Regions from separate parts of the Methylobacterium sp. Leaf94 genome, predicted to be linked through region 1. Evidence: riboswitches for the same ligand, from Rfam matches in the RefSeq annotation. Region 1 holds a riboswitch; the other holds the start of a gene.

What was found. A riboswitch is a leader RNA that binds a small molecule or an ion and turns the genes downstream of it on or off. The one in region 1 is predicted to bind thiamine pyrophosphate.
Region 2: another riboswitch for thiamine pyrophosphate. It lies ahead of thiO (glycine oxidase ThiO); the one in region 1 lies ahead of thiC (phosphomethylpyrimidine synthase ThiC).

Annotation. Positions count from the first base shown of each region.
Region 1 covers NZ_LMRM01000004.1:61,502-73,306, reverse strand. The annotation lists gene ASG63_RS03860 (glutamine amidotransferase-related protein) at 1-206, shown strand, start outside; gene ASG63_RS03855 (acyltransferase family protein) at 211-1,305, opposite strand; gene ASG63_RS03850 (hypothetical protein) at 1,514-1,888, opposite strand; gene ASG63_RS03845 (alpha/beta hydrolase) at 1,914-2,759, opposite strand; gene ASG63_RS03840 (hypothetical protein) at 3,024-3,821, shown strand; gene ASG63_RS03835 (hypothetical protein) at 4,008-4,229, shown strand; gene ASG63_RS03830 (hypothetical protein) at 4,355-4,609, shown strand; gene ASG63_RS03825 (BA14K family protein) at 4,718-5,452, opposite strand; TPP riboswitch at 5,602-5,710, shown strand; gene thiC (phosphomethylpyrimidine synthase ThiC) at 5,791-7,683, shown strand; gene ASG63_RS03815 (Y-family DNA polymerase) at 8,379-9,959, opposite strand; gene ASG63_RS03810 (ImuA family protein) at 9,856-10,698, opposite strand; gene ASG63_RS03805 (collagen-like protein) at 10,929-11,804, shown strand.
Region 2 covers NZ_LMRM01000034.1:294,674-306,478, reverse strand. The annotation lists gene ASG63_RS16915 (transglutaminase family protein) at 1-603, shown strand, start outside; gene ASG63_RS16910 (hypothetical protein) at 635-1,387, shown strand; gene ASG63_RS16905 (NAD(P)H-dependent flavin oxidoreductase) at 1,388-2,461, opposite strand; gene ASG63_RS16900 (thiamine phosphate synthase) at 2,480-3,136, opposite strand; gene ASG63_RS16895 (thiazole synthase) at 3,177-3,962, opposite strand; gene thiS (sulfur carrier protein ThiS) at 3,997-4,209, opposite strand; gene thiO (glycine oxidase ThiO) at 4,206-5,411, opposite strand; TPP riboswitch at 5,489-5,617, opposite strand; gene ASG63_RS16880 (adenylate/guanylate cyclase domain-containing protein) at 5,663-6,910, opposite strand; gene rpoD (RNA polymerase sigma factor RpoD) at 7,149-9,143, opposite strand; gene dnaG (DNA primase) at 9,344-11,266, opposite strand; gene ASG63_RS16865 (GatB/YqeY domain-containing protein) at 11,353-11,805, opposite strand, start outside.

The DNA.
Region 1 (11,805 bases):
TGGAGGCGGGCGCGCTGCCCGACCGCGCGGCGGTGGAGGCCTATGCGGCGGACCTCTGCCGCATCCATGCTGACCCGGAGGGACACCGGGACCGGATCGCCCGCCACCGGCTCGGCCCCGACCTGCTGGAGCCGGCCCGCCGGCGGGCGGAGATCGGGAACTTCCTCGACCGTCTCGTCCGGCCGCGGGTCGAGGCCGCGGCCTGAGGGCTCAGACCGCGCGCAGGGCGGGAGCGCCCGGCCGCGGGCGGGCGCCGACGATGTGGAAGGCCCGCGGTCGCACGAACAGGAACGACAGGCGCGTGTGACGGATCATCCGATCGAAGCCCAGCGGAACCAGGATCGCCACCACCGTGACGACGAGGCTCGCCCAACCGATGTCGGTGATCGCCCCCGACCGCACGATCAGCGTGCGGGTGAGGGCCATCGGCAGGAAGAACGCGAGGTAGATCACGATCGAGCGCTGGCCGCAGGCCCGCAGCGCCGCCGTCACCGGCCCGCCGGCCCGTGACATCAGGGCCCCGATGGCGACGATCGCGAGGGCGCCGGCGCCGCTCAGGACGAGGGCGAGGCCCGGGAGGTTCGCCAGGACCGGCACGGCTGGGAAGCCCGTGGGGACGAAGACCATCGCGGCGTTGACCACGGCCCAGAGCGCCAGGCCGAGCAGCGCGGCGCGGGCGTGGCGTTGCACGAGATCGGCGAAGGTGAAGATGCGCGCGGCGAAGAGGTAGCCGACCAGGAACCAGACGTAGCGGTCGCAGAACTCGTCGATCAGTTCGAAACCGGTATGGATCGGCAGGACCTGCAGCAGTGCCGCCCCGCCGAGGAGCCAGGCCGTCGGCACCGGCCGCAGCGCCTTGGTCAGCACCGAGAACACCGCCAGCAGGTAGATGAACCACAGGGTCGAGTAGGGTTCGACCACCGCCAGGGCGAGGTGGGCGACGAAGGCGCCCGGCCCGGCTCCGTCGGTGATCGGGCCGTACTTGAAGGTTGACTGGATCAGCACCCAGAGGACGTAGAAGTAGACGAAGTGCACGAGGCGCCGGTCGAGGAACAGGCGCCAGTCGCGGTCGATGACCCGGCCGAGGAACAGGCCCGACAGCAGGAAGAAGTCCGGGATGCGGAACGGGCGCGCGAAGGCCACCACGGTGTGCAGGAAGCCCTCGCCTTCCATCGCGATCCCGGTGCCGAGCGTCGCATGCATCATGACCACGAGGATGATGCACAGGCCCTTGGCGACATCCACCCAGGCGAGCCGGGCGGCATCCCGCGGGGATCCCGCTGCGCGCTGCCCCGTTCCGTCCATCGTTCCTTCCGCCGTGCCTTGCCCCACCGCGACCGCCGCCATGATCCGCTCCTGCCCACAGGACCGCGATCCTTCGGCGCCAGGTCTTAAGGATGGCGATACGGCGAGGACCGCCCGCGGATCATGCCGAACGGAGGGTAAAGGCCGGGCCGTCACCGGCTCCGGTTTGGGCCACGCCTTGCCCGCGTGCGGCCACCTCTCGCCGCCCTCAATGCGGGTCGCGCTTGGCGCCCCGGCGGTCGCGGGTCATGCGGGTCGCGGCGTGAAAGTCGTCCGGCTTGGTGCGGACCCAGGCCAGGAACTCCGCCATCTCGGGCGCCGCCCGCAGGGCATCGACGTCGGCGAGGCGCCGGGCGATCTCGGCCTCGCTGAAGCGGGCGTGGATCGCCGAATGGCAGATCTGGTGCAGGCGCACGGTGCCGGCCCGCGCCCCGCCCTTCAGCTTCGGGGTCAGGTGGTGCAGGCTCGATTTGGCATGGGGCGGGATCGGCCGCTCGCAGAGCGGGCAGATCACCGGAGGCTTGGCCTGCGGACCGTGCGTCGCCGGGTCGTCGTCGCGCCAGAGTCGGGCTCGTCGTCCCAAGGGTGTCTCCCGTCGGATGCGTGCGTCAGTGGACCGCTGCCGGAACAGGCCGGCGCTGGGCGGGGTCGTTCGGTTGGAACACGGCCGCGGCCTCGCGGTCCTGGGTCCCGAGAATGGAGACGTGGTCGCCGGCGATGACCGTCAGGCGCGTGCGCGGACCGGCCTGCGCCGCCAGCCGCTCGGCATGCGCGAGGGGCACCACCGGGTCGTCCCGGCCGTGGACGATGACGATCGGACCGCCCTCGGCGGCGATGCGCGCATCGGACCGGAAGGTGTCCCGAAGGAGCAGGCTGGTCGGCAGGAAGGGGAAGCGCCCGGCGACGATGGCGGAGAGGGAGTCGAAGGGCGCCTCGAGATAGAGGCCGAGATGCGGCCGGGCCTCGGCCAGGGCCACCGCCACCGCGGCCCCGAGGGAGTGGCCGTGTAGCAGCACCGGGGTTCCGGGGACCCGCGCCTGGACCATCGCGTAGGCCGCCTGTCCGTCGGCGATCAGCCCCGCCTCGCTCGGACTCCCGGTCGAGCCGGGATAGCCGCGATAGGCGATGGCGAGGACGCCCCAGCCCGCCCCGCGCCAGGGAGCGCCGGCAAAGCGCGCCGCTCCGGGCTCCGGCCGCGAGCCGTTGCCGTGGAAGCTGAGCACCACGGGACAGCCCGGCTCCGGCGCGCGCCAGAACCCGAACAGCCGCTCGCCGTCGGCCGTGGGCAGGCTGATCGCCTCCGTGCCCGGGGGCGCCGGCCGGGCGGGGGCGGGCGCTCGGCTGCGGAAGGCGCCCGGATAGATCAGGTGCCGCTGGAAGACGGTCAGCAGGGTCACGGCCAGGACGGAGAGACCGAGGATGGCGGTGGCCACGAGGGAAGCGAGAAGGCGCATGCGCTCGATGAAGGGGAGGCCGCGACCGAGCGACGACCCCGGACCGTCGTGGCGGGGCGCCGAACCGCGCCGGACCCTGGGGATGGAGGGGACACTGGGGCGTCCCCGAGAGGTAGGGCTGGACTTTGGCGTGTCACCAGCGATGTTGCGTCGCGTGAATGCTCCCGCGCCCGTCCCTCCCCGAAGCGGCCTCCGGCCCCAAAGCCGCCTCCTGACGACGCGTCACCGGTCCACCTCGCCCGCACCGGTCCGGCGCGGCGCGGCATGAGGGACGCGTCCGGCCGCGCGGAGGGCATGGGCGGTCCCGGCCTGAGCCCGAACGCGCTCCTCATCGGGCTGATCTTCTGCGGGGTTGGCTTGGGCATCGGCGCCGGGGCGCTCGCGGGCTCGGGCGCCGCCTTCGTGTTCCTGATGTCCGGCTGGGTGCTGGGCCTGTGCCTGCACGAATACGGCCATGCCCGGGCCGCTCTGTCCTGGGGCCTGCCCCCGACCGGCGCGCTCAGCCTCGATCCCCTGCGGGCCCCCAACCCCGTGGTGACCATGCTGCTGCCGGCGCTCTTCACCGTCATGGGGGGCGTGGGATTTCCGGGGGGCGTGGGATTGCCAGGCCGCGTCGGCGGTCCGCCCGAGGCCGGGTTGAGCCGGGGACGGCAATCGGCGGTGGCCGCCGCCGGCCCGGCGATGAGCGTCCTCTTCCTCGTCGTTCTCGCGCTGCTCTATGCCCTGGCCAGTCCGGGGGCCGAGACGCTGCGTGCGGTGCTCGCCGTCTCGGTGCTGTTCCAGGGCACAGCCCTGGTGCTCGGTCTGATGCCGATCCCAGGGCTCGACGGCTACGGCATCGTCCGACCCTGGCTCTCCGGCCCGCCGGCTTCGCCGCCATCCCCGCCCTGGGCCTTCGCGGACCGGATGGCCCGGCATTCGGGGCTGGTGCTGCTGGGTCTTTTCCTCGTCTCCGCCGCCTTCACCCGGCCGCTGTTCCGCGCCAGCCTGCTGTTGACGGACCTGCTCGGCATCGATCTCGCAGATGTGATCGCAGGTTTCCGGCTGGTGCGCCTGTGGTGATCCGCTCGTGCGGCGCGACCACCGCGAACGGAAGACTTGAACCCATCGTGGAATGATTTGCCGATGCGGTGTGTACGTTAACGAGCCGAGCCGTACTCTTGCGACCCATGCGGAGCCGGTGCGCGGTTCGTCTTGAATTCGGGGCGACGCACCGGCCCGTCGCGATCGTCGAGGCGGGAGGGGGGCATGCGGGACGATGCGCCGGGGCAGGGGACGCCGCCGTCGGCCTACCGCGTGCTGCTGCTGAACAATGCCGGCCGCGTCCTTCACACCAAGTCCCTCGCGGGCTGCACCGAGGCGGAGGCGCTGGAGCGGGCACGGGCCTTCATGGACGGCCGTTCGGTCGAGCTCTGGGACGGGGGGCGCCTGATCCAGCGGCTCGAGGCACCACACGAACCGATAGCCTGAGCGGAGGAGCGCGGCCCGGTCCTGTCCGCGGCGTTCGGGTCGCGTGGGAACCGGGCTTTCGTGCTAGATGCGCTCGGTATCCGGATCCGACGCGATCCGGCGCGGCCCGGTGGAGAGACCCTGCGATGGCCCTCAAGACGACGTTCCTGGTGCAGACCTTCGTGCTCAAGCGCAAGCGGCTCTCGCCGGGCGACCGTGATGTGGCGGTGACGGAGAGCGGGGCCCTGAAGAAGGCCGAGGCGATGGCCGCCCGCTTTCCCGGGACGGCGGCGATCAAGGTCGTGGCCGACGACGAGACGGGGGAACTGGAGAGTGCCACGATCCTCGGCAGCTTCGGCGAGGTGCCGGACGACTTCGCCGAGAGCCTGCAGGGCTCGTGAGGCCCGACGCGTCCGGCCTCCGCACCCCCGATCAAAGTGCCCCGCGGACGCGAAAGGGCCCCGCCGCGCGGCGGAGCCCCTTCTGATCGTCCCGGAGCCTGTCAGCCGTTACGGGCAGGCGTGGCGCTGACCGTCATTGCCGAGATAGGTCCCGGTGCGGCGGTCGTAGGACCGGAAGCGCTGGACGCAGTAAGCGACGTCCTCGCCGCTGGTCGCGACCTCCGGGGTGGCCTCGTAGCCCGTCGCGGCATAGCCGCCACCATAGGGCGCGTAACCGCCGTAATAGGCCGGCGCATAGCCGCCGGCGTAATAGTCGTCGCCGTAGTAGCCGCCATAGGCGCTGCCGAGGCCGTATCCGATCCCGGCGCCGGCGAGACCCAGGCCGAGCCCGAGGCCGAGGCCGCCATAGCCGCGACGGTAGCCGTAGCCGCGCCCGGCATAGGCGCCACCCCGGTTGAACCCACCGCGGTTGAAGCCGCCGCGATCACCCCGGAAGCCGTTGCCAGCAGCGAGGCCCGCCCCGGCACCGACGGCACCGGCGCCCACGCCGATGGTCCCGCCGCGGTTGAAGCCACCCTGCGCGAGGCCGCCGCGGAACCCGCCGCCGCCGAAGTTGCCCCCAAGATTGCCGCCGCGGAACCCGCCGCCCTGGGCGAGACCACCGCGGAAGCCACCGCCGCCGAAGTTGCCGCCGCGGAATCCGCCGCCACCCAGGCCGCCGCCGTGGAAGCCGCCGCCACCGCCACGGAAACCACCGCCGCCGCCCGGACGTGCGTCCGCGGAGGCGGGAATCATCGAGAGGGCCCCGACCAGGGCGGCCGATGCCAGGAGTATGCGCTTCATGGGAGAACCTGTCGTTCGCATGCCGATCCCGAGGATCGAACTTCTGGTAAAGGAACGCGGGGCCTGACGATAAAGTTCGTTTCAGGCCCTATTCCGTCTCAGTTCGTCGGGCCGGCGATTGACAAAACGGCCGCAGACCTCGAATCTGGAAGCATTCCGAGGGGAGCTCCGAGTGCGGGGGCTGAGATTGGGCGCGACGCCCTGACCCTTGAACCTGATCCGGTTCGTACCGGCGGAGGGACGGGAATTCCAAGACGCGGCGCGCATGTTCAGGCGTCGTCCCATCCGACACCGCCGTTCGCGAGTCCGGATCGTCTCCCACGCCAGGAGCGAACCCGATGAATGCACCCGTTCTTCCGAAGGATCTGCCGCAGGGGCAGGCGCCCACGGTGACCACCGGCCCGATCATGGGCTCGCGCAAGGTCTACGCGGCGGTGGCCGGGCACGACGACATCCGGGTACCGTTCCGCGAGATCACCTTGAGCGATCCGAAGGAGGCGCCGGTGCGGGTCTACGATCCGTCGGGTCCCTACACGGAGACGGATGCGGGGATCGACCTCGGGGCCGGCCTTCCGCTGGTGCGCGAGCCCTGGATCGCCCGGCGCGGCTACGCCACCGTGACCCCGCGCGCGGTCAAGCCCGAGGACAACGGCTTCGTGCCCGAGGACAAGCTCGTGGCCCCGTGTCCGGCCACCCGCGAGATCCGCAAGGCCGCGCCCGGCCAGATGGTGACGCAGTACGAGTTCGCCCGCGCCGGGATCATCACCGAGGAGATGATCTACGTCGCGCACCGCGAGAACCTGGCGCGCGAGACGATGCTGGAGGGCGCCCAGGCGGCCCTGGCCGACGGCAACAGCTTCGGCGCCGCCCTGCCGGCCTTCATCACGCCGGAATTCGTGCGCGACGAGGTGGCCCGGGGCCGCGCCATCATCCCGGCCAACATCAACCACCCCGAGGTGGAGCCGATGGCGATCGGCCGCAACTTCCTCGTGAAGATCAACGCCAACATCGGCAACTCGGCCGTGACCTCGTCCGCCGCCGAGGAGGTCGAGAAGCTGGTCTGGGCGACCCGCTGGGGCGCCGACACGGTGATGGACCTCTCGACGGGCCGCAACATCCACAACATCCGCTCGTGGATCGTGCGCAACTCGCCCGTGCCGATCGGCACGGTGCCGATCTACCAGGCCCTGGAGAAGGTCGGCGGCGACCCGCTGAAGCTCGACTGGGAGGTCTTCAAGGACACCCTGATCGAGCAGGCCGAGCAGGGCATCGACTACTTCACCATCCATGCCGGCGTGCGCCTCGCCCACGTGCCGCTCACCGCCCGCCGCGTCACCGGCATCGTCAGCCGCGGCGGTTCGATCATGGCGCGCTGGTGCCTGGCCGGGCACCGCGAATCGTTCCTCTACGAGCGCTTCGACGAGATCTGCGACATCATGCGGGCCTACGACGTGTCGTTCTCGCTCGGCGACGGCCTGCGCCCCGGCTCCATCGCCGATGCCAACGACGCGGCCCAGTTCGCCGAGCTGGAGACCCTGGGCGAACTGACCAAGATCGCCTGGGACAAGGGCTGCCAGACCATGATCGAGGGCCCCGGCCACGTGCCGATGCACAAGATCAAGGTGAACATGGAGAAGCAGCTCGTGGAGTGCGGCGAGGCGCCGTTCTACACCCTCGGCCCGCTGACCACCGACATCGCCCCCGGCTACGACCACATCACGTCGGGCATCGGCGCCGCCATGATCGGCTGGTTCGGCTGCGCCATGCTCTGCTACGTCACCCCGAAGGAGCATCTCGGCCTGCCCAACCGCGACGACGTCAAGGAAGGCGTAATCACCTACAAGATCGCGGCCCATGCCGCCGACCTCGCCAAGGGCCATCCGGCGGCGCAGCTGCGCGACGACGCCCTGTCGCGGGCCCGGTTCGACTTCCGCTGGGAGGACCAGTTCAACCTCTCCCTCGATCCCGACACCGCCCGCGCCTACCACGACGAGACCCTTCCGAAGGACGCCCACAAGGTCGCCCATTTCTGCTCGATGTGCGGCCCGAAGTTCTGCTCGATGAAGATCACGCAGGACCTGCGCGCCGAGGTGCTGGCGATGGAGGCGGCCGGCCAGGTGCTGGGCGAGGCCGCGCCCTTGAGCGCGGCCGAGCGCGAGGCCGGCATGGCGGCGAAATCGGCCGAGTTCCAGGCCGAGGGTGGCAAGCTCTACGTCGACGCGGCGGAGTAGGCCCCCGCGTCCCGGGCCGGCTGGTTTTCGCTGACCGGCCCGGGACAGGCATCGCGGGGAAGGACCGCCCGCGGTGCGTGGAATTCCAGAGGCGTGTGCGCGCGCGTCGTAGGCATCGTAGAGCGTGCCGATCATGAGATCGGCCGCGGCATCGAAGTCGGGCGGCGTGCCCAGCGAAATCTCCCGCTCATAGTTCTCGTTCCGCCGGAGCTGCACGAAGCCCAGCCGGTGAAGGGCCGCCTTCGTGGAGTCGGGCAGGACATCGCCAGACGCCTCCGGCCCCTGCGCACACCCGCCCGACGCGGCTTCGCAGCCCATCCGCGTATCCTCGTCGAAGAAGATGCACTGCACGTAGCGCTGATCCGTCCGGACGATGCTCACGGTGAGGAACCGATCCCGGGACGTGCTGCGCGGGCCGTGCAGGTGGATGCTGCTCAGCCGCGCGACCACTTCGCAGCGATGAGCCGCGACGAAGGCGGCGCGGCCGCGAGCGTCCGACGCGGCGTCCGAGGTCGGGACGTGGACGATCCCCGGCAGCGCCGCCGCGAACGGCCGCACCCGATTCCACGCCCGTCCGGTGGGGATCATTCCGATGGCCCTGCGTTTCCGCCCCGGGCCGGCGTGCCCGATCGCGCGGAGTGCTATCACAGGTTGCGGGGCGCGGCATCGCCCCGGCGCGGTTCTCCCCCGTCGCGTCACGCGAACAGCCCGTGCACGAACCAGCGCGCGGGCGCCTCCATCGTGGGGAAGCCCTCGCGATAGACCCAGAGGCGGCGGCCGGCCTCGTCTTCGACCACGTAGTAGTCCCGCAGCGGACCCGGCGCTCGCCACCACTCGTCGGCGATGCGCTCGGGTCCGTCCGCATGGGCGACGTGGTGCAGGCGCCGGCGCCAGCGGAAGCGGTGCGGCGGCCCGTCGGGGGCCAGCGCGATGACGTCCTCGGCCGCTTCGCCCCGGCTGAGCAGCACCAGCGGGCGCGGCGGCAGGCGCGCGCGGGCTCCCGGATCGGGTCGGCCCGCCTGGGCGGGGAGGCTCGCGCGCCACGGCTCCACGGCCTCGGCCCGCTCGGGCAGGTGGGTCTGGCGAAACCCGAGGCGCATCATCCGCCGGCCGAGGCGCTGGCGCAGGGCATCGCCCAGATGCTCGGTGCCTTCGCCCCCGCCGGGGGCCTCCATCAGGGCCGTCTGGCGTGCCGCGATCGGGCCCGTGGCGGTGACCTCGAGGCCCACCGTCTCGAAGCCGAAGCCGGCATCGAGGGCCGGGCCGAGGCGGTCGAGGCGCAGGGCGAGCAGGCGTCCGATCTGGGCCGGGCAGCGGGTCGGCAGGCTCAGGCCGAGGTCGAGGCTGCGCAGGATCCCATCGACGCGGGTCAGGGTCAGCCGTACGGCCCGGGCGCCGAGGCCGGCCGCTTCCAGCCGGGGGGCGATGCCCTCCATCAGACCCATGGCGGTGGCCACGATGGTTTCCGGCTGCCCGATCGGTTCGAGGAAGCCGCGCGCCGCCTGGAATTCGCGCGGGTCCTCGGCCGTGACCAGGGGTTCGGGCCGGTATCCGAGGGCCTGGTCGAGGCGCAGCAGCAGGGTTTCGCCGAAGCGCCGGGCCAGCGGCGCCCGGGGCGCCGTGGCGAGGTCGCCGATCCGGTGCAGGCCGAGGCGGGCCAGGGCCTGCGCCGTGGCCCCATCGAGGCGCAGGGCCGAGACGGGCAGGGCGTGCAGGGCCTCCGCGTTGCAGCCCGGGGCCACGAGGCCGCCCCCGCCGTGGCGCGCCAGGGCGTAGGCGCAGGCCGGCGTGTCGGCGAGGGCGATCCGGGCCGGCATGTCGCGGGTCGACAGCCGCCGGGCGAGGTCTTCCAGCAGCGCGGCCTCGCCGCCGAACAGGTGGCTCGCCCCCGCGATGTCGAGGAAGAACCCGTCGCCGCCCTCCGCCGGGCCGTAGGGAGCGACGACGGGCGTGTAGCGCTTGGCCCACAGGCAGAGGCGGTGCAAGGCGGCGGCGTCGGCCTCCGGATCGGCCGGATGGACGGCGACCGGCGTCCCGATCCGGGCGCGGGCCCGGGCCAGGGTTTCACCGGGCACGAGGCCGAGGGCGCGGGCGGCGGAATCCACCGCCACCAGGCGCAGGCCGTTGGTCTCCATGGCGGCCACGACCATCGGGCCGCTGTCGCGGTCGCCGTCAGCCCGAGCGCTGGGCGCGCCGCTCGGGACGGACGGCGCCTGCGTCCGCCTCAGCCGCGTGACCGGCCAGTGCTCCAGCCAGACCGAAACGATGCGCGGCATGATCCCACTCCAGAAGCCAATGTCCGGTCCGCCCATTGCGGCTCCGGTCGAGGGTCACCTGCCAGCACGGCCGCTCGATGCAGCCGAAGCGGTCGCGCAGGGCCTTGCCGGCGGCGACCCGCCAGCGTGTCGCCGCCACGTTGGGGCTCTCCGCCTCCGGCGGCCTCAGGACAAGGAGGAGCAGGTCGGTCCGGGCCGCCGCGAGGTGGAGCCGGCGGCTCTGGGCGAGGGGCAGGGCGGCATCGATGAGGCCCGCCACGGCCGCCAGCCCCTGCGCGCGCAGGGATTCCTCCAGGGCCCGGTAGGCGTCCCCGTCGCTCGCCACCTCGAACAGCAGCAGGCGGCCGGGATCGAGGCCGAGCCCGGCCAGCCCGTGCCCGTAGGGGAGGGGATGCCCCCGGCCAGCCACGAGCAGGGCCTCGCCGCGCACCCGGGCGAGGTGGCGCGCCACCAGCGCAAGGGCGAAGCCCAGCGCCGCCGGCTCGTCGCCCGCCTGCGCCGGGGCGATCTCGTGCAACTGACCGAGGGCGAGGCCGCCCTGTGCGAGGCGCGTATCGACGTCGTGGATGCCGAGGGGCAGGGCGCCCCTGAGGACGGATGCGCCTCCGCGATCGGCCACGAGGGCGCGCAGGGCCGCCAGATCCGGGGGCGCACCCGGATTCGCGGCATCCGGATTTGGCGGATCCGCCGGCAAAGTCTCGGTCTCGGCATCGGGAGGGTCTTCAGGGCTCTGTCTCATCGGCTCCGCTCCATCCCGCTACGCTAAGAACAAAACAGGAACACACTCAATCGGTTTCCGGGGGGATTCGGAATTTCGCCTGCCCACAGGGACTTGGCCTGTGGACGGCTGTGGACGCTTGTGGACGATGGTTTCCGGGCCGGCCGATCCGCCGCGCTTGACCCTATAGCGAGGGCAGGGCAGCACTCCTCACCGCCGCGCACAAGACGCGGATCAGCCGGGAGAACTCCATGCGTTTCGCTCGTGCCCTCGTGGTCCTGTCGGGCCTGATCACCGTCGCGGGCGGCCTCCCCGCCGCCGCGCAGACGGCGGCCCAGCCCCGGGGCGAGGCCAAGGCGCGCCGGCCCCAGGTCGTGTCGCAGCCGATCCAGGTCTACGATGCCCGCTTCGAGAACGGGGACCTGCGCATCTCCGGCAGCGTGCGCAAGCCCGGCACCGTGGTGGTGCTCGACGAGGACATCTCGATCATCGCCGACAGCCGGGGCCGCTTCGTCTTCCGCCTGCCTTACGTGCCCACCAACTGCATCGCCACCCTGAAGGCGGGCGAGGACGAGCGCGAGGCGGTCATCGCCAATTGCGGCCCCGCCGGCCAGCCCGGCCCGAAGGGCGAGACGGGGCAGAAGGGCGACACGGGTGACAAGGGCGAGACCGGCCCCGCCGGCCCGCAGGGCGTCGCCGGCTTGCCCGGTCCCCAGGGGCCCAAGGGCGAGCCGGGTGCCAAGGGCGAGCCGGGTGCCAAGGGCCAGGCCGGACCGAAGGGGGAACCCGGCCCCAAGGGAGAGACGGGTCCGAAGGGGGACGCCGGACCGAAGGGCGAGACGGGCGCGAAGGGGCCGGCCGGCGAGCGCGGCCCGGCGGGTCAGAAGGGCGAGCCCGGTCAGGCCGCCCTGGCGGCCGCCGCACCCGCATCCCCGTTCCGTGTGGTGCGCCAGGACACCTGCCCGGCCTCGGGCTGCGCGATCACCTGCGAGGGCACCGAGATCCTCGCCTCGGCCCTCTGCCTGAAGGGCGGCAGCGCCATCGTGACGGCGGGCGCCGACGGAACCTTGAGCGCGGCCTGCCCCACTGAGAGCCAGGGCCTCGTCGGCCTCTGCGCCCGGCGCTGAG
Region 2 (11,805 bases), on a different contig from region 1:
GTCACCGGAGAGGTCGACACCCTGGAGATGCACGGCATCGTGCGCGGCACCATCGAGCGCCTGCCGGACGTGTTCTACCTGCGGGATTCGGATCTCGCCCTGGCCAACGACGCCATTCAGGCCTTCGCCCAGGAGATCTCGGCGGCCGGCGACCCGGCCCCCCTACCGTGTCTGCACCGGCTGCTCGCCGCCGTGCACCAGCGGGTCACCTTCGTCCCCGGCCCGGCCAGCGCCAGCACGAACGCCGCGCAGGCCTTCGTCCAGGAGAAGGGCGTCTGCCAGGACATCACCCATCTCTTCATCGCGGCGGCCCGCCACCTCGAGATTCCCACCCGCTACGTCTCGGGCTACTACCATCACGCCGACCGGGATGCGGATCAAGGCTCCGGCCATGCCTGGGCCGAATCGCTGGTGCCGGGGCTCGGCTGGATCGGCTTCGACGCCGCCCACGGTATCGCCACCACCGAGGCGCATATCCGCGTGGCTGTCGCCCTCGACTATCTCGGGGCGGCTCCGATTCGCGGCAGCCGCATGGGCGGCGGGACAGAAACACTCGACGTGACGCTTCGCGTCGAGCAAGCACAGGCTTCCGTCCAGTCCTGATCGCGGATGGACGCGCGAGAAAGACCGCTCCATGACCTACTGCGTCGGTGTCCTCGTCGAGGAGGGGCTGGTGATGATCGCCGATACCCGGACCAATGCCGGGCTCGACGACATCTCGACCTACCGCAAGCTCCACCACTTCAACGTGCCGGGCGAGCGCGTGATGATGCTGGCCTCCGCCGGAAATCTCTCGATCACCCAGTCGGTCCTCAGCCTTCTGGCCGAGGGAGTCGAGGGCGATGCCGGCGAGCCGAAGATGAAGCTCGTAGAGGCGCCGACGATGTTCCAGGCGGCCCAGCTCGTGGGCCGCGCCATTCGGCGGGTCCGCGAGATCGAGAAGGCGGGGTTCGAGGCGGCCAACCTGCGCTTCTCGGTCTCGCTGTTGTTCGGCGGACAGATCGGCTCAGACCCGATGAAGCTCTACCTGATCTACTCGGCCGGCAACTTCATCGAGTGCAGCGGCGACGCGCCTTTTCTGCAGATCGGGGAACACAAGTACGGTAAGCCGATCCTGGACCGGGCGGTTAAGTACGAGACCGACCTCTACGACGCCCTCAAGGTCGGCCTCGTCTCGATGGATTCGACGATGCGCTCGAACCTTGGCGTCGGCCTGCCCATCGACATCGCGGTCGCCCGCCGCAACGCCCTCGACCTCGAGGTAAACCACCGGATCGAAGCCGGCGAGAGCTACTTCCACGATCTGCGGGAGCGCTGGTCGGCGGCGCTGCGTGCCGCCCATCGGGCGATCCCCCGGCCGCCCTACGGCCCGGCCACGGCGAAGTGATCACGCCCTCGCGCGGCCGAGGAGCCTGAGCGCGCCCTCCGCGAGCTCAACGGTCAGGCGACCCGCCTCAGTCTCGCGGGCAAGGGGCGCCCCCTGCCCGGCCCAGAGGGGCGAGAAGTCGCCGGAGCCGCGTCGCTCGGCCTCGATCCGCAGGGGCTGGAGCCCGATGGCGGCGGTGGGGAAGACCGGCACCTCCGCGTGCCAGGGCCCGAGTTCACGCATGACGCGGTTCACGAGTCCCCGGGCCGGCTTGCCCGTCAGGACGTTGGTGATCGTGGTGTCCTCGTCGCGGGCACGGCGCAGGGCCTCCTGGTGCGGCCCCGAGAGAGCGGCCTCGGTGCAGCGCAGGTAGGCCGTTCCCAGCTGAACGGCGGAGGCGCCGAGCATGAAGGCGGCGGCGATCCCGCGGACATCGGCGATGCCCCCGGCCGCGATGACGGGCACGTCCACCGCGTCGACCACCTGGGGCACCAGAGCCATCGTGCCGACTTGCGTCGCGGGATCGCCGCCGAGGAACAGGCCGCGATGCCCGCCGGCTTCGGCTCCCTGCGCGATGATCGCATCGACCCCGCGCTCGGCGAGCCAGCGCGCTTCGCGCACCGTGGTTGCGGACGAGAGAATGATGCAGCCGAGCGCCCGGACGCGGTCGAGGAGCGCCGCTTCCGGCAGGCCGAAATGGAAGCTGACCACCGCCGGCCGGACGTCGGCGACGGCCGCGAGCATCGCAGCGTCGAAGGGCGACCGCTGTGCCATGACGATCAGAGCCGACGGATCAAGGCCGAGTTCCGCATAGTAGGGCGCGAGCCGGCTGCGCCAGGCGGACTCGCGCACTGCATCCGGCACGTCCGGCACGTGACAGAAGAAGTTCAGGTTGAACGGCGCGTCCGTCCGCGCCCGAATCGCCGCCGCTTCGTTGCGTACCGTGTCCGGGTTCATCGCCGCGCAGGCGAGGGAGCCGAGGCCCCCGGCCGCGCTGACGCTGGCGGCAAGGGCCGGCTTCGGTCCGATCATCGGCGCCTGGATGATCGGATGCTGCACCCTTACGCGCTCGAGAAAGCGGTTCTTTCCCCACATGCGCTGCCTCCTTGCCTGTCACCGCTCGTCGGATGTCGCGCCGAGGCGGGCGAGATAGGCGCGCACCTCGGCCACCGGGTCCGCGCCGTGCATCAGTGCGCCCATCACCGCGACGCCGGCAGCGCCCGCAGCGCGGCATGCGTCCACGCGGTCGACCGTGATTCCCCCGAGGGCGATGACCGGCATGCCGAACCCGGCGGCGGTTTCCAGGGCCGCCGCTCCGAGGGCGGGACCGTAGCCGGGCTTGCTCTGCGTCGGAAAGATCGGGCTGAGGGTAGCGTAGTCGGCGCCGGACCGCGCGGCCACCGCGATCTCCTCCAGTGTGTGCGCCGAAACCCCGATGCGACCGCCGGATAGGCGCCGGCGGGCTTCGGCGATCTCGGCCGCGGTGGTTCCACCGGGCAGATGGACTCCGTCGGCCCCGAGCTCGGCGGCGAGCGCCACATCGGCGCCGATGGTCAGTGAACCGCCCTCAGCCTGAACCAGACGCGCGATATCCCGGGCGAGCGCGCGCCGTGCATCCGGCGCCAGGTCGCGCTCCCGAAACCAGACCCAGCGGGCGCCGGCCCGCAGGAGGCGTTCGAGGGTGGCGCGGAGGTTCTGGGCGGCGACCTCCGGTACGTCGGTCGCCGACCTGTCCGTCACCACCAGTAGCCGCGCGGGCAGGCCGCTCATCGCCGTGCGCCGGTAGCGGGCGCGTCGGACGCAACCCGGCTCACGAGCCCACGAGACCGAGTTGCGGGCTCGACGGCTCGGCCCGGCCCCGCTTCGGGATGCGGCCGGCAAGATACGCGTCGCGGCCGGCCTGGACGGCGTTGCGCATGGCACGAGCCATCCGCACGGGATCGTCGGCTTTGGCGACCGCGGTGTTGAGGAGGCAGCCGGCGGCGCCGAGCTCCATGGCGATAACCGCGTCGGAGGCGGTGCCAATGCCGGCATCGACGATCACCGGCACCGGCGAGCGCCGACAGATCAGCTCCAGGTTAGCCGGGTTGGCCACACCCATGCCGGAGCCGATCAGCGAGCCCATGGGCATCACGGCGGCGCAGCCGAGATCGGCGAGACGCTGGCAGACCACCGGATCGTCGTTGCAATAGGGCAGCACGGTGAAGCCGTCATCGACGAGGTGGCGGCAGGCATCCAGCAGTTCGGCCACGTCGGGATACAGCGTTTCGCGATCGCCGATGACCTCGACCTTGATCCAGTTCGTATCGAGGGCCTCGCGGGCGAGTTCGGCGGTCATGATCGCGTCGCGCGCCGTCTCGCAGCCGGCGGTGTTGGGCAGGAAGCGGTGCCCCTTGAGCCGGCGCAGCGTATCCGAGCCGTGCCCCTGGAGCGAAACCCGCCGGATCGAGGCCGTGACCACCTCGGCGCCGGACGCCGCCACCGCATCGAACAGAATGCTCTGGGTGGGGTAGCCGGCGGTACCGATGAAAAGACGCGAGCCCAGGCTCACACCGCCAATCACCAGCGAGTCAGTGTCGTTCGCGATCTCGGTCATTCCCACCTTCCTGTCATGATGTCTCCCCTTTCGATCATCCGCCCTGCATCGCGCGGACGATCTCGACGCGGTCGCCGTCGCTGAGGGCGGTGAGCGCCCAGTCCCGGCGGCGAACCACGGACCCGTTGAGCGCGATGGCGATGCCCTGAGGGCTCTCGATGCCGGTCTCCTCGGCCTCCTCCCGGAACAGGGCGTCGAGGTCGGCAGCCGTGCTCTCGCGGGCCTCTCCGTTGACCGTGAGCTTCATGCGAACACCCTCTGCGGTGCCGACGCGAAGCGGGCTCGACCAAAATCCCGGGCGTAATCCGGCAGCGTTCCCTCGGCGACCAGGGCCGCGACCGCATCGGCGGTGGCGGGGGCCAGCAGGTAGCCATTGCGGTGATGACCGGTGGCGACGACGAGGCCGGGCGCCAGGGCATCGATGATCGGCGCATCGTCGTCCGAGGTCGGCCGGAGGCCGCTCCAGATCGCCTCCACCGCCATCTCCTCGATGCCGGGCAGGACGCGGCGGGCGCCCTCCAGCAGGGCGTAGAGGCCGCCGGCCGTGACGCCGGGGACGAAGCCGCAATCCTCCACCGTCGCGCCGACGATGAGATGGCCGTCGCTCTTCGGCGCCATGTGAACCTGCTCGGTCCAGACCATGTGGGTGAGGGTGCCGGTGCGGGCCGTGGTCCGTAGTGCGAGGGACTGGCCGCGCAGGGGCCGGACCGGCAGGGCGAGATGATCGGGCAGGAGTCCCGTCTCCCCACTCCAGGCGCCGGAGGCGAGCACGACGGTGTCGGCCCGGCTGATGCCCTGGGCCGTACGGACGCCAGTGACCCGGTCGGCACTCCAATCCAGCGCCTCGACCGCGCAGCCCTCCACGATGGCGACTCCTGCGGCGAGGCAGGCCCGCACGAGGGCGGCCATTACCCGGCTCGGATCGACCTGATGGTCGTGCGGGCAGTACAGGCCGGCGGTGACGGTGGGGCGCAGGCGCGGCTCGCGGGCCCGGGCCTCGGGACCGGTCAGCCAGCGAGCGTCGAGGCCGGAGCGCTTCTGCAGATCGTGCCGGAAGCGCAGGCGCTCGACCTCGTCGCGGCCGATGGCCAGCACCAGGGTGCCCTCCTCTCGGTAGTCGATGTCGAGGCCGGCCGCGGCCTGAAGGGCATCGCGGAAACCCGGCCAGCGCGACAGGCTCTCCAGGGCCAGGGGCAGCAGCGGGTCGGAGCCGGGCTCGTGCTCGGCAGCGGGGGCCAGCATACCGGTGGCGGCGAGGCTCGCCCCGGCGCCGACGGTGTCGCGCTCCACCACGGTCACCGATCGCCCGGCCTGCGTCAGGCGCCAAGCGATCGACAGCCCGATCAGGCCGGCGCCGACGACGACCACGTCACTGCGTGCCGGGGCAACGGCGGCCGGCGGCGCAACGCCATGCGTCCGTCGCAGGTTGAGGAAGGCGTTCGGGGTCACGTCCAACACAATCTCCGCAACAGGCGTCGAGATTGGTGGGGCTGCAGCTTCGCGTGGTGAAGCGTGCCGGGCTCGAGGAGAAACCCGCGGTCCAATCCCTACGCCGGTATGAACCGGGTCAGGTTCGAAGGATTTCCGCGCCGCCATCCGCGAGCGGACGGCCATCGGTTTCTCAGCCCCTTGCCGGGGATCTCCCTGGAACACCCCTGATGTGGGCCGTCCGCGCATTGGGGTCAATCCCCGAGCGGGCCTCAGGCAGCGGGCGGGCGCGCCGGCCGATAGACACCCATGGGTTCGGCGAACCCATCGAGCGCATGTTCGCCGAGAGGCTCCGGCATGTCCCAGAGGAAGTCGACGAAGGGCTTCGTCATCAGGATCGGTTCGCCCAGCGTCCGGTTCAGCCGGGCGACGCGGCTAGCGAGATTCACGTCGCGTCCAATCACGGTGAAGTCTAGTCGGGCGCCGGAGCCGACATTGCCGTAGGCGGCCTCGCCGTGATGCAGGGCGATGCCGGCGGCCACGGGATTGGCGAAGCGGCCGAGCGCATTAGCCTCCGCGAGGGCCGCCATGGCGCTTTGCGAGGCGGTGAGCGCCCCCTTGGCGGCACCGCCCAAATCGTCTCCGGGCTCGCGAAAAATCGCCAGCAGGCCGTCGCCTAGATATTTCAGGACCTCGCCGCCCTCGCGCTCGATGGCCGGCACTAGGCAGTCGAAGAAGATGTTCAGGAGGTCGACCGCCTCTTCCGGCGTCATGTCGGCGGAGATGCGCGTGTAATCGCGCATGTCGGCAAACAGGATCGCCGAGCGGATGCGCTGGACGTGACCGCGACGGATGGAGCCGCCGAGGATCGCCTTGTGCGGCTCGTCGCCGACATAGATCCGCAGGACGTGATCCAGTTGCTTGTTGACGCTGCGCATCTCCATGACCGCCGCCAGTGTCGGCATGACGAAGCGGAGAATCGCCACGTCCTCGTCGCGGAACCCCGCTTCGGATCGGGTGGCGAAGGAGATGCCGTTGCGCGTGCCGTTGGTGAAGAACAGCGGCGCGACGATGTAGTGCCGGTAGCCCTCGGCCTTCAGGTCCGGAATGACCGCGAAGGCCTCATCCGGGGTCTCGGCGAGATCGAGGATCAGCCACGCGCCGGTTTCGTGAACACGGAAGAACGGACTTGCCCGATAGGCCTTGTCCGACGCTTCCCCGTGCGGGAACAGACGGACCGTGGAGCCCGTCTCGCGGGTCCAGAACCGCCCGACGCCGGAATACTCGGAATGCAGGGCGTCGATGGCCGTGGTGGCGCGGTCCACCGGCACATCCAGCGCGATCAGGCGTTCGGCGAGGCCGGAGAGCAGGTCTTCCGCTTTCGGCATGCGGGCCCCCTCGCTCAGCAGCCAGTCGCGCAGGGCCACGCATTGCTGGAGGGCGCCGAAGGGGACGTCGGCCGCCTCCGAGCCATCGGCTTCGGCGGTGGGGGAAGGCTGGGGCGGGCCTTGATCGAGCATATGGCCAAGGTGGGTTGGAAGATGGCGTCCGGCAACGGCCACCGCTCTGGTTTCGTGCGTATCGTGCCGGCGTCACCGCTTCAACAGTGCAGACTGGGCCGGACGCCGGAGCCGACGCCGTTCGGCGCGCTTCATGCGCATCGATGGCCGGGAAGTCGAAACGAAAGAGCCGACCCCGAGAGGAGCCGGCTCATTCGCAGGGGTCGTTGGCCGGGGCGAGCCGGCGCAAACGAAGATGTCAGTTGTCGAGGAAGCTGCGCAGCTTGCGCGAGCGGCTCGGGTGCTTGAGCTTGCGCAGAGCCTTCGCCTCGATCTGACGGATGCGCTCGCGGGTTACCGAGAACTGCTGGCCGACCTCCTCGAGGGTGTGGTCGGTGTTCATGCCGATGCCGAAACGCATGCGCAGCACCCGCTCCTCGCGGGGCGTGAGCGAGGCGAGCACGCGCGTCGTGGTCTCCCGCAAGTTGGATTGGATCGCCGCGTCGATGGGCAGGACGACGTTCTTGTCCTCGATGAAGTCGCCGAGGTGGCTGTCCTCCTCGTCGCCGATCGGAGTCTCGAGCGAGATCGGCTCCTTGGCGATCTTGAGAACCTTGCGCACCTTCTCCAGCGGCATGGCCAGCTTTTCAGCCAGTTCCTCCGGGGTCGGCTCGCGACCGATCTCGTGCAGCATCTGGCGCGAGGTCCGGACGATCTTATTGATCGTCTCGATCATGTGCACCGGGATGCGGATGGTGCGGGCCTGATCGGCGATCGAGCGGGTGATCGCCTGCCTGATCCACCAGGTGGCGTAAGTCGAGAACTTGTAGCCACGCCGGTACTCGAACTTGTCGACGGCCTTCATCAGGCCGATGTTGCCCTCCTGGATCAGATCCAGGAACTGCAGGCCGCGATTGGTGTACTTCTTGGCGATGGAGATCACCAGGCGCAGGTTGGCCTCGATCATCTCCTTCTTGGCCTGGCGGGCTTCGCGTTCGCCCTTCTGGACCATGTTAACGATCTTGCGATACTCGCCGATCTCGAGGCCCGTCTCCGACGCGAGGGTCAGGATCTGCTCGCGCAGCCGGGCGACCTCGCTCGATCCCTTTTCGACGAGGTTCTTCCAGCCACGGCCGCCGAGGCTGCCGACGCGCTCCATCCAGTTCGGGTCGAGCTCCCAGCCCTGGTAGTGGCGCAGGAACTCGTCGCGGGCGACGCCGTGGCTCTCGGCGTAGCGCATCAGGCGGCCCTCATGGGAGATGAGACGCTTGTTGATGTCGTAGAGCTGCTCGACCAGGGCCTCGATGCGGTTGGCATTGAGGGAGAGCGACTTCACGTCGGTGACGACGGCGTCCTTGAGCTCCTCCTGCTTGCGCTCCTGCGCATCGGTGCGGGTGCCGCCCGAGGCCTTGAGCTCGGCGTGCTCGATCTGCAGCTTGCGCAGCTTGCGATAATTGTTCGCTATGTTGTCGAACGTCTCGAGGACGCGCGGCTTGATCTCCGTCTCCATGGCCGCCAGGGAGACGTTGTTCTCCATGTCATCCTCGTCGTCGCCCTCGGGCGGCGTCGGCGCGTCGCCCTCGGCGTCCTCGCTCTCCTCCGTGCCGTCGGCGATCTGCATCGCGTTCTTGGCGTCGGGGCCCGCATAGGTCGCTTCGAGGTCGATGATCTCGCGCAGGAGCACCCGGCCGTCGACGAGTTCGTCGCGCCAGATGATGATGGCCTGGAAGGTCAGCGGGCTCTCGCAGAGCCCGGCGATCATCGCCTCGCGACCGGCCTCGATGCGCTTGGCGATGGCGATCTCGCCCTCGCGGGACAGGAGCTCCACGGAGCCCATCTCGCGCAAGTACATGCGCACGGGATCGTCCGTGCGGTCGGTGGGCTCCTTGGTCGTCTCGGCGCGCAGAGCAACGGGCTTGGTGGGGGCGATCTCGGCGACCTCGGTCCCCTCCGCCCCGTCCTCGTCGTCGGCCTCGCCGTTGCCCTTGGCCTCCGTCGTCTCCTCGGTCTCCTCCGCCTCAACGACGTTGATGCCCATCTCCGAGAGCTGCGACAGCACGTCCTCGATCTGGTCGGGGTCGGACTGACCGTCGGGCAGAACCTCGTTGATCTCCTCGTAGGTGATGTAGCCGCGCTTCTTGGCGAGCTTCACCATCCGCTTGACGGAGGCATCCGTCAGATCGAGGAGCGGCCCGTCGGTCTGTTGCTCCGGAGCAGCATCCGTCTCGTCCCGTTCCGTTGCCTTCGTCGCCATGGTCCGCCTATGGTTGTCGTGTCAGCATCGCGCGGGAGCATGTCGCTCACTCCGCGTCGTCGACGCTGAAATACATGTGATGTGCGGTCCGCCGAAGTGACAGCCGCGTCGAAGTCAGATCCCGGTATGCAAGCGAGACGCTTGACCGATTGTTAACCATGAGCCGCCAATGGCGGCCGAATTCGTTCGCGGTGCGCGTCTCAGGGTGTCGATGCCTCATCCGCATCCGGCACCACCTCGTCCGCCTCCGCACCAGCGATGACGGCCATACGGGCCTTTACGTCGCACAGCCAAGCGAAGTTCGCCTCCGTCTCGTCCTCGACCAGGGCCCGCTCAGCCAAGCGGAGTTCGCTATTTAGCGCTCCAGACTTGCGGTGCAAGATCACGGCCTGACGCAATGCGTCTTCGAGACGCACAGGATCGGCATGCGCGTCAAGGGTCCATCGATCGCCCGGGCGCACATGACTGGCGAGCCGGGAGGCGGCTTCCGTGAGCCCGGCCCGCTTCAATCGGCTCTCCAGAACCGCGACGCCGGGCTGATCCGCGTCGGCGTGGCTGTCGAGCAGGAGGGAGCGCAACGCCTGCGCATCCGGGTCGCCCAGTTCGAGCTCGGCGAGATCCTCCGCCTCGATCCCGAGCAGTTCGGGGTGGACGAGGAGGCTGGAGACGATCATCGCCTCGCGGTCGCGAAACGCCACCGGGCCGGAGGCGCTGGTCTCGCCAGCATAGAGCGGATTGAACTTGGTGGTGATTCGCGGCGAGGGTGGCGGATCGCCCGGACGGGGCTGGCGCTGGAAGGTGGGTCGCGCGGAGGCCGCCCGCGGCTCCCAGGGGCCGCGGCGCCCGGAGGCGGCCTGCGGAGAGAGAGCGCGCAGGCGGCCCTCGATCTCGTCCCGGTAGAATCCCCGCACGGTCTCGTCGCGGATGGAGGCGACCATCTCGCGCAGCGATTTGGCGAGACCGGCTCGCCGCTCGGGCGTATCGAGCGGCGCCCCGTCGGTGGCGCGCGACCACAGCACTTCGACGAGGGGCCGGGCCGTGTCGAGCACCCGGTCGATGGCCGATTTTCCCTCGGCGCGCAGGAGGTCGTCGGGGTCCTGGCCCTCGGGCAGCATGGCGAAGCGCAGGGACTTGCCCGGCGTCAGGCCGGGCAGCGCCACATCGAGGGCCTTGAAGGCCGCACGCTGGCCGGCGCCATCGCCGTCGAAGCATAGGATCGGTTCGTCGGCGTTGCGCCAGAGAAGGCCGATCTGCTCCTCGGTGAGCGCCGTGCCAAGGCCCGCCACCGCGTTGGGATGGCCCGCCAGGGTCATGGCGATGACGTCGACGTAGCCCTCGACGGCGATGATGACGCCGCGATCGTGCGCAGGCTTGCGGGCCTGGTGCAGATTGTAGAGGAGCTGCCTCTTGTGAAAGAGCGGCGTCTCCGGCGAGTTCATGTACTTCGCCTTGGCGTCCTTCTGCATCGCCCGGCCGCCGAAGGCGATGACGCGCCCGCGCGAATCGGCGATCGGAAACATCACCCGGTCGCGAAATTTGTCATAGGGCACGCGGATGTCCTCGCCGGCCACCAGCAGACCGAGCTCGACCATCAGGTCGCGGTCGACATCCTTGGCGGCGAGGTGGTCGCGCAGGGCGTAGCGGTCGCCCGGAGCGTAGCCGAGGCGAAAGTGGCTCCGGGTCTCCGGGCCGAGCTGGCGCCGGTCGAGATAGGCGCGGGCCTCCGCACCGGCGCGGCCGCGCAGCTGCTCCTCGAAAAACGCGGCGGCCATCTCCATGACGTCGAAGGTCCCGGCGCGCTTGGTCTCCTGCTCGCGGGCATCGGCGCTCGGCGCCGGCAGGGTCACGCCGGCCTCCGCCGCCAAACGCTCCACCGCCTCCGGAAAGCTCAACCCCTCCGTCTCCATCAGGAAGGTGAAGACATCTCCGTGCTTGCCCGAGGAAAAGCAGTGATAAAACTGCTTCTGGTCGTTCACGTAGAACGAGGGCGACTTCTCGGCATTGAACGGCGACAGACCGCGCCACTCGCGGCCCGCTTTCTTCAGCCGGACGCGCCGCCCCACGATATCGGATGCGGGCAGGCGCGCACGGATCTCTTCAAGGATGTGGGGCGGGTAACGCACGGCAAGAACCGGACCTCTGCGGCCGCCCATCTTAGCGACCCGGGCTTAAAGAGTCCCCAACGCCGATGCGGGGCGCTGGGACGCCCTCAGGCCTTTGCGTTCAGCGCCTCTTTCACGAGGCCGCTCGCCTTGGCGAAGTCCATGCGGCCGGCATAGGCGCCCTTCAGGGCGGCGATGACCTTGCCCATGTCCTTGGGCCCGGCGGCGCCCACTTCGGCCACGGCCTTGTCGATGGCCGCCCGGGTCTCGGCCTCGTCCATCTGCTGCGGCAGGAAGCCGGCGATGATCGCGACCTCGTTGCGTTCGTTCTCGGCGAGCTCGGGCCGGCCACCCTGGTCGTAGACAGCGGCCGATTCGTTGCGCTGCTTGATCATCTTCTGCAGGAGCGCGAGGATTTCCTCCTCGGAGGCCGGCTCCTTGCCGAGGCCGCGCGCCTCGATGTCCTTGTCCTTCAAGGCGGCCTGGATCATCCGGACGGTGGCGAGTTTCGCCTTGTCGCCGGCCTTCATGGCTTCCTTCATCTCGGTGGTGAGACGGGC